DNA from 4 places in the Paenibacillus sp. NN59 genome. Region 4 is predicted to be linked to each of the others. Evidence: riboswitches for the same ligand, from Rfam matches in the RefSeq annotation. Region 4 holds a riboswitch; each other region holds the start of a gene.
The links. A riboswitch is a leader RNA that binds a small molecule or an ion and turns the genes downstream of it on or off. The one in region 4 is predicted to bind thiamine pyrophosphate.
Positions count from the first base shown of each region.

Region 1: linked by a shared signal. The riboswitch ahead of ACT89M_RS02380 (ABC transporter substrate-binding protein) and the one ahead of thiM (hydroxyethylthiazole kinase) in region 4 are both predicted to bind thiamine pyrophosphate.
Region 2: linked by a shared signal. The riboswitch ahead of ACT89M_RS16580 (thiamine phosphate synthase) and the one ahead of thiM (hydroxyethylthiazole kinase) in region 4 are both predicted to bind thiamine pyrophosphate.
Region 3: linked by a shared signal. The riboswitch ahead of thiC (phosphomethylpyrimidine synthase ThiC) and the one ahead of thiM (hydroxyethylthiazole kinase) in region 4 are both predicted to bind thiamine pyrophosphate.

Region 1 is NZ_CP199678.1:515,192-517,395, reverse strand. Features, by position in the region: gene ACT89M_RS02390 (hypothetical protein) at 1-52, shown strand, start outside; gene ACT89M_RS02385 (DUF2798 domain-containing protein) at 107-601, opposite strand; TPP riboswitch at 743-855, shown strand; gene ACT89M_RS02380 (ABC transporter substrate-binding protein) at 1,072-2,112, shown strand.
Region 2 is NZ_CP199678.1:3,773,694-3,775,897, forward strand. Features, by position in the region: gene ACT89M_RS16580 (thiamine phosphate synthase) at 77-796, opposite strand; TPP riboswitch at 1,057-1,166, opposite strand; gene ACT89M_RS16585 (ABC-F family ATP-binding cassette domain-containing protein) at 1,206-2,204, opposite strand, start outside.
Region 3 is NZ_CP199678.1:732,937-735,140, reverse strand. Features, by position in the region: gene thiC (phosphomethylpyrimidine synthase ThiC) at 1-855, opposite strand, end outside; TPP riboswitch at 1,252-1,365, opposite strand; gene ACT89M_RS03370 (IclR family transcriptional regulator) at 1,527-2,204, opposite strand, start outside.
Region 4 is NZ_CP199678.1:1,014,551-1,016,754, reverse strand. Features, by position in the region: gene ACT89M_RS04485 (radical SAM/SPASM domain-containing protein) at 1-722, opposite strand, end outside; TPP riboswitch at 952-1,054, shown strand; gene thiM (hydroxyethylthiazole kinase) at 1,211-2,020, shown strand; gene thiD (bifunctional hydroxymethylpyrimidine kinase/phosphomethylpyrimidine kinase) at 2,020-2,204, shown strand, end outside.

The DNA of each region.
Region 1 (2,204 bases), 500 kb from region 4:
CGCTGTGGTTATTGGTATTTTGTTTTGGATCGCTTACGCTAGAACTTCTTAAACCACAGGATTGCCCAGGAAATACTTTTGTTATGATGGATAACGATACGATGATTTAAACCGACACAACGGCTACTGGTCCCTTGAACAACTTGCCAAATACATAACGCACTAGCGGCCCGAGTACAATCAACTGATAAGGCAATGCCAGACCGAAGTTACGTACAATCGTATGAAGATACGCATTGATTACGGAATCTCCTTCTAGCTGACCTGCAGTATAGGCTGTAATGATGCCATATAAAGACATGAGCAAAACCATGCCGATTACCATGAAAAAGGACATCGTAACTACACCTCTAATTTTACTCGACTTCGCAAATGAGAAGGAAAATGTGATTTTTCTCGCTATCGGTCCCACGATGAACGACTCCACCAAAAAGGCGATGGCAAAACAGATCACAAATTGGAGCAATAGCTGCAGCACGGACATCTGACTTAACATCCCCGTATGCCATAGATTGAAGGTCATCATCACTACGACCATTCCTGTACACATCATAAGTCCAAAAATCACTTGTTGTTTCTTGCGTACTGACAATACACTCATCCTTTCTGTAACTTGGATCATTATAGACAATCGGGCTACCCTCACATAAGTGAACATTCTGTGAAAATATTTTTAGTCCAACTTATGTAGACACAATCCTGTCACTGGCCTATAATTACACCTAGTAATGCCCGTAACTTCATAGTTTCCCAGGGGAGTCGGAATTGGCCGGCTGAGAGTGTATCCCATCAAGATACTAACCCTTAGACCTGATCTGGATCATGCCAGCGTAGGAATCGGAGTATATTGCAACGGCACAGCTATAAGCTGAACGCCACTCTCTCACGCCTGCACGCGTCCCAGATTACGGGGCGCTTTTTTTGTTTTCTTTTGACATGCAGAAACAGAAAAATGACGTTATTCGGATAACCCGCGAGTATAAATTCGTCGATTTATGCAAAGGGATTGGATATGAAGCCAAGGAGTACCCCCGTGCCATCCGGCCGGACATACCGAAGGAGAGAAACACGATGAAATGGCGTAAAACGATGGGAATGTTACTCATGTGTGTGCTACTCGTTACCGTAGCTGCATGTGGTGGCAAAGAAGCCGCTCCAACAGAGCAGCAAGGTGCGACAGGTTCGGACCAAACCAATCAGGGGAGCGGTACTGCACTGAAAGATGTAAAGGTCGTGCTCGACTGGACTCCAAATACGAATCATACCGGTCTGTATGCAGCGGTGGACCAAGGTTTTTATAAAGCAGCAGGTTTAAATGTGGAGATTGTACAGCCAGGAGCCGGCGGTGCGGATACGATGGTTGCCTCGGGTGAGGTACCGTTTGGCGTCAGTTATCAGGAAAGTGTAACTCAGGCGCGTACGCAGGACGTTCCTCTTGTGTCGATTGCCGCAGTTATTCAGCATAATACATCCGGTTTTGCCGCTCCAGTGGATCGTAAGATCAAATCACCCAAAGACTTTGAAGGTAAAACTTACGGCGGCTGGGGTTCCCCAGTGGAAGAAGCGGTGATGCAATCCATTATGGAGGGCGAAAGTGCTGACGTATCCAAAGTCAAAAAGATTAACATGGGCGATGCCGACTTCTTCACAGCTGTGAAACGGGACATCGACTTTGCGTGGATTTTCTATGCCTGGACAGGAATTGAGGCTGAATTACGCGGAGAACCGATTGACATGTTATATGTGAAGGATTATGCCAAAGCGCTGGATTACTACACCCCTGTACTCGTGACCAATGAACAGACGATTCAGAAAGACCCTGAACTGGTGAAGGCTTTCCTGAAGGCCACTTCTGAAGGATATCAATATGCGATTGATCACCCTGAAGAAGCAGCGAACATTTTGATCAAAGCTGTTCCCGACCTGGACAAAGAATTAGTACTCGCAAGCCAAAAGTGGCTCAGCCCGAAATACAAAGATGATGCCCCGCGCTGGGGTGAACAAAAGGAAGACGTATGGAAGAACTACACCGACTGGATGTTCAGCAAGAAACTGCTGGATAAAGAGATTGATGTAACGAAAGCATACACCAATGAATTTTTACCACAGTAATATTAAATCTAACTGTAACCATGAACTTTGATATTTACACGTTTTGAACGAAGAGGGCAGAAAAAAATTGAAGAAGTCAACGCTTATAAGGT
Region 2 (2,204 bases), 2.8 Mb from region 4:
TTGTCATCTCCTTGTTTGAACAACATTCCGATCTTATTAGGTTGGCGTCATTTCCAACTTTTTGATCGAGAAACATTCACTTCACCGCTTCCACAGCCTGTTTAAGAAGCGCAACAGCATGAGCAGGGTTTGCATGTTTTAACACACTTGAGATCACAGCAGCACCCCTGGCTCCCGCAGACCTGACGGCCCGAATGTTATCCGGCTGAATCCCCCCAATTGCAATAACAGGCACCTTGACACTGGAGCACACTTCCGATAACGCATCTAATCCCCTCGCTACAGAATCCGGTTTGCTTGCACTTGCGTACACATGCCCGAAAAAAAGGTAATCCGCGCCATACTCTTCGGCAATTCTCGCTTCATGCAACGAATGCACCGATATCCCCAACCGGAGCCTCAAATCATGCTTGTTCTCCGGCTTTACCATTACTTTTGCCCTTTCCAGCATATCTTGGCTCCAATGTACCCCTTGATAAAAATAGCCTGACGAATATAGGTTCGCACCGTTGATTACAATGCGGGAAGCTGGAACACCCGCTTCTACCATCAATTTGGCCCAGTTAAAACATTCCTGTTGCGAGAGTTGCCTTTCCCGGATATGAATGTAATGCACATAAGGCCAAATATCTTTGGCTGCCTTCAACATGACTGACTGTTCCGCTTTATTCGTAGATATCACATGTAACTCAAAAAAGTCTTTCTCTAGTCCACAGGTTGGTACAGATTTATCTGTCCGCTTGTACCACTGGTCTGTTGAAGTTTTACCTGATTCATGAGCATCATAATCAAACATCAAGGTATGCAGTCTCGTTCTCGCTCCTTTCAGCTACAGGCTTGGAGAAGTAGTAATGACAAATATAAAACCAAAAAAGCCACTCCCGTAGGGGAGTGGCTGCGTATAAACAAAGGTTCAGTTCAATCACAAGCGTCTGACAAATACCTGTTAAACAGTTTGATAGTCAAATCTATAACTGTTTATTTTGATATTGAACCGCTTGGCATCACGATGTAATAAGATCCTGTTCTTACGTTAGAATCATTTACTATCGCTTTCGCTGAAACGCGCCACTTCCCTACGCTGGTATGATCCAGATCAGGTGCAAAGGGTCCGGAATCGCATTCTTCCATCTCAGCCGCATCGTGCGGCCCCCCTAGTGTTCATATGAAGTTGTAGCCTATATTACCACAACCGGTTTTTTTTGTCATCGTGCTTTTTCGGACCACTCTTCTACATCCCACGTTTTGGTGACCCAGCCTTCATAAAAATCCGGTTCGTGCGATACAAGCAAAACGGTTCCTTTATATTCCTTCAGTGCCCGCTGTAGCTCAGCCTTCGCCGTTACATCCAGATGGTTCGTCGGCTCATCAAACAAGACCCAGTTGCTCTCCCGCATCAACAGTTTGCACAAACGGACTTTGGCTTGCTCTCCCCCGCTCAGCATGTTAAGCGGACGCGTAATATGCTCATTTTTGAGCCCGCAACGTGCAAGATGTCCTCGCACCTCGTTCTGCGTTAGATGTGAAAACTCGTTCCATACATCATCGATCGGTGTAATATTCCCGGCTCGTACTTCCTGTTCAAAGTATGCCGTCTCCAAATAATCTCCAAGAAACGTTTTTCCGCTAATTGGCGCTATTTTACCCAAGATCGTTTTAAGCAGTGTTGATTTACCTACCCCGTTGCACCCCACAATCGCGATCTTTTCACCACGTTCAATCGTCATGGTCATCTTAGGTAGTAATGGATACGTATAACCGATCTCAAAATCAATACCTTCAAAAACGGTTTTGCTGCTTGCGCGGGCATCCTTGAACTTAAATGCTGGTTTTGCTGCTTCGTCTGGTCGATCAATTCGCTCGACCTTTCCAAGTTGTTTTTCCCGGCTTTTCGCTCGACCAGAGGTCGAAGCTCGAGCTTTGTTGCGTTGAATGAAATCTTCCTGCTTTTTGATGTATTCCTGTTGCTTCTCATAGGCATCAATATGCTGTGCTTTCTGCATATCTGCCATTTCAAGAAATTTCTCATAGTTGGCCGCATAACGCGTCAATTTAGCAAATTCCAGATGATAAATGACATTAACCACTTCATTCATGAACTCTGTATCATGGGAAATCAATAGAAAAGCATATGGGTAGTCTTTCAAATATCTAGTTAGCCACTCAATATGCTCTACATCCAGATAATTTGTCGGCTCATCCAA
Region 3 (2,204 bases), 280 kb from region 4:
GCCATTTACCTTCTCCAGTGCCTGATAGAGCGGCACCGTACCAATCGGCACTGGGGAGTTACGGATGATCCATTCCCGTGTGGTATGAATGTCTTTGCCTGTGGAGAGATCCATTACCGTATCCGATCCCCAGCGAACAGCCCAGGTCATCTTCTCCACCTCCTCCTCGATAGAGGAAGATACAGCGGAATTACCTATGTTGGCGTTGATCTTCACGTGAAAATGACGCCCAATCAGCATCGGCTCACTCTCCGGGTGATTGATGTTGGATGGAAGAATAGCCCGGCCGCTCGCCAGCTCCTGCCGCACGAATTCAGGCTCTACGCCTTCACGAATAGCGGCGTACTCCATCTCGGGCGTAATCAAGCCCTGCCTTGCATAATGCATCTGTGTGACAGAGCGTCCAGCCTGAGCACGTAGCGGTTGACCGCGGAATCCCGGGTACTCCTCTGCCCCGGCTCTCCGTCCTCCCGCCTTCAATCCGTTATCCTCCGGCTTCACTGCGCGGCCCTCATATGCTTCAACGTCACCGCGCTCCATAATCCAGTGATTTCGGAGCGCAGGTAATCCCTTCCGAATATCCATCTGGAATTCGGGATCGGTCATCGGGCCGCTCGTATCGTAGACACGCAGCGGCTCATTATGCTCCACTCCTTGGGGAGTATTCGTATCATGAAGGGCAATTTCACGCTCCGGTACAGCAATGTCCGGTCGTGAGCCCTGAATGTAGACTTTGCGGCTGCCCGGGAAGGGTTGTACCCCTCCAGCCGCTCCGGTTTTCTTTTCCACCGGATGACCATCGCGCCCTGTTTCCTCTATTCCCGTCTGTTGCCCCGTTTGGTTACCTGTATTCATGTCTCCTGTTTCCTCCTCTGTGATCTTCATTTGCCCATATCGTCCACCAATGTGACAGCTTTGACTTACCACACCTGTCTGGAAAAAGCAGAGCACAGAAGCACAGCAGGATTGACCCTGCATAAGCAGCTAGAATGATCCAAAAGACAACTTTTATGCACAATCAGCATGAGCACGAAACACGAGATCACTTCTCTTAGAAGTCTAGGCATATATGCCGCAATTATTGTGCTGTCACTTCCAAGGTGAAACACAACAACTGAATCTCTGCTTGCCGCTGTAAATAAAAAAAGCCGGTTCCGAAGGAACCGACTAATGTCCATCACCATACACGCAACAAGGGCCACCTGCTGCAATACAGCATGGATCCCGGGTTAACGTCTGTGGTGTCTGTGGTCATATGGCCGATTACTTCCCTACGCTGGTATGATCCAGATCAGGTGCAAAGGGTCCGGGATCTCATGCGATCCCGTCTCAGTCCGGACAATTCGGACTCCCCCAGTAACGTAAACGTATTGCGACAATCAAGCCGCTGTTCAACTTAAAATATGACATTCAACCGACCCCGCTGGGTCGTCCATTACAGAGTAGCGTAATCTGGGCTTAAATTCAACCTTAATATTCCAGAGAGGAAATTCCCTTCGAGCAAAACTTCATGCAAGAGCCTTCCCCTATGGCAACATAAGTCCCATTTGTACAGCTGCTTCTTTCAACACAGGCGCGTACTCATGTAATGTCTCTTGCGAGAGCCTGCTAACAGGTCCAGACACGGAAAGCGCTGCTGCAATGTTGCCTCTGCGATCCATAATTGGCACAGACACAGCGGCAGCTCCCGGCTCGCGTTCCTCATAGCTGGTTGCGTAGCCACTCACTCGAATGTCTTCCATCTGTGCCAGATAGACGGCCGGATCGATAAATACTGGCCATTCCGGGCCGTTCATCAGTTCCTCCCGATCCTCATCAGCGGCAAAAGCCATTAATACTTTGCTGGAGGCTCCTACGGAAAGCGGCAGTCTGACCCCTACAGGTGCAACCCGCCGAATCGCCTGATCACTCTGCACAGCCTGAATCCGAATCCGTTCACCGCCATCACGAAGGTAGAGACTTACGGTTTCGCCCAAGCGATCACGCAGCCTCTCCATTGCAGGTAACAGCAAAATTGCAGGATCGTCACTACGTGACATATGCGCTGACAGCTCCCAGATTCGAATACCTAGCCGATACTTCTCGGTTGCCGCATCACGTATTACGAACCCCCGATCCTCCAGTGTAGCCATCAATCGATGTACCGTGCTTTTGTGTAAACCGATCTGACTAGCAATTTCAGTGAGTCCAAGATCACTGCGCGT
Region 4 (2,204 bases):
TCTCCGTCCAAACAGCATGGAACCACGGTTCCATCAACCAGCACAGCTGCCTGACTGCGTAATGCATGACAAAAACCTTTGCCGTCATCTTCAGGTGCATCGAGGCTTGGCCATTGGAATTCATGGTCCTGATTCAGGTATACGTTGGGTGCAATTTTCACGCCACTACCCGCAACCACCTTTTCTTCAATACGGAAGTCCAGATTGAATTCCTTTTCCAGCACCTCAAGCGTCTCCCGATTGCGATTCATCTGAGCATTGGTGAAGTTATCCTGAGTCAGATTCCATAGTCGGAACGAGACAATGACGTTATGTTTCACCGCTTCACGAACAAAAGACAAGATGTTATGCAAGTATCCGTCACGATCCGTAGAACCTTCATGACCGTCAAAGCTGTGCAGCGAGAAATTCATCTGTCTCAGTGCAGGTTTGCCCAATAATTTATGCTGTGTCTTTGGCAGTAGCGTACCGTTGGTCGTAATGTTCACTTTAAATCCCTTGGCATGAGCCATATCCAGCAACAGGTCAATTTTGGGATGAAGCAGCGGTTCCCCTTTGACGTGCAGGTAAATATGTTTTGTGTGTGGTTTGATCTGATCCAATATATTATTAAAGACTTCAGGGTCGATGAATCCTTTGGCTCGCTTCGTTTGTGGACAAAAGCTGCATGCCAGATTACAGATGCTCGTAATTTCAATATATACTTTCTTGAACGTTTTCAACTCAGGGTCCCCATTCTGCCGGGAGGAACAACGGTCCTGCCCTCATTCGTAGTACGGCCATATGAGCCAATCCCCATTATATCGGGTTCACGAGCTAAGGTAAATCAGAATAGCGGATCAGTAACAAAGTCCAGTGTATTTTTCATCCCCATTTCAAGGCTTAAATCCTCGCCCTATTTACATTAAGTCAAGATGGATATATGCTGAGTACATAACTGCATATCTTGTACATTTGCACTGGGGGAGCCTTGCGGCTGAGACGAATACGACGATTCGGACCCTTTGAACCTGATCTGGATTATACCAGCGGAGGGAAGTGGAGCGGCTTTTATTGGCAGTAGGGGATCTCTATCCTAGATGGGGATCAACTTCAGTTCAAACGTATAGCTCCGTTCATTTCTCCGGAAATGGACGGGGCTTTTTTGTATTTCAGCAAGTCGTCTCGCTCATAACCATATCCATCATTTGAAAATAAGGAGGTCATTTGGATGTCTTATCTTGAACGTGTACGTTCACTCAATCCTTTGGTTCATAATATTACCAACCTTGTGGTTGCCCCTTTTACCGCAAATGGTCTGCTTGCCCTCGGAGCCTCTCCGTTTATGGCCTATGCTCATGAAGAAGTCGCTGACGTCGCTCGAATGGCTGGCGCGGTGGTTCTGAACATCGGCACATTGGATGAAAAGGTCGTTCAAGCGATACGTCTAGCCGGACAATCAGCCAATGCACATCATGTGCCTGTTGTCCTTGATCCTGTTGGTGCAGGAGCCACGACATATCGCACCGATACGGTACAAATGCTGGTTCGTGAGCTTCGTCTTACCGTATTAAGAGGCAATGTCGCCGAAGTGGCCCATGTCATTGGTGTGCCATGGAATATCAAAGGTGTGGACGCTGGGGTTGGCGAGGGTGATCGGATTAGCATTGCGGAGAAGGCCGCGCAACAACTTGACTGTATTGTCGTTATTACGGGCCAGTACGACATTATTACAGACGGATATCATACTTTCCTCACAAGCAACGGACATGCATTGCTCACCCAAGTTACCGGGGCAGGCTGTCTGCTAAGCTCAGTCATTGGTGCTTTTGCAGCGATTGCCGAGCCGGGGCGCGACATGCTGAACAGTGTGGTGGAAGCTGTCTCAACCTACGGTGTAGCCGCTGAACAGGCTGCAGCACGAACGGCTCATCAGGGGCCAGGCAGCTTCCAGATTGAATTGTTAAATCAACTGGCGCAGATTACACCTTCGCTGTTCTCCGAGCATGCACAAATCCGTCAGATTCGTGGAGGTGTGTGATGAATATTGCTCAAGCGTTAACGATTGCCGGGTCTGATAACGGCGGCGGTGCAGGAATTCAGGCAGATCTCAAAACCTTTCAAGAACTTGGTGTATACGGCATGACGGTCATTACTGCAATCGCCGCTCAGAACACTACAGGGGTTCAAGGCGTGTTTCCGATTGATTACGACGGCATTGCCCA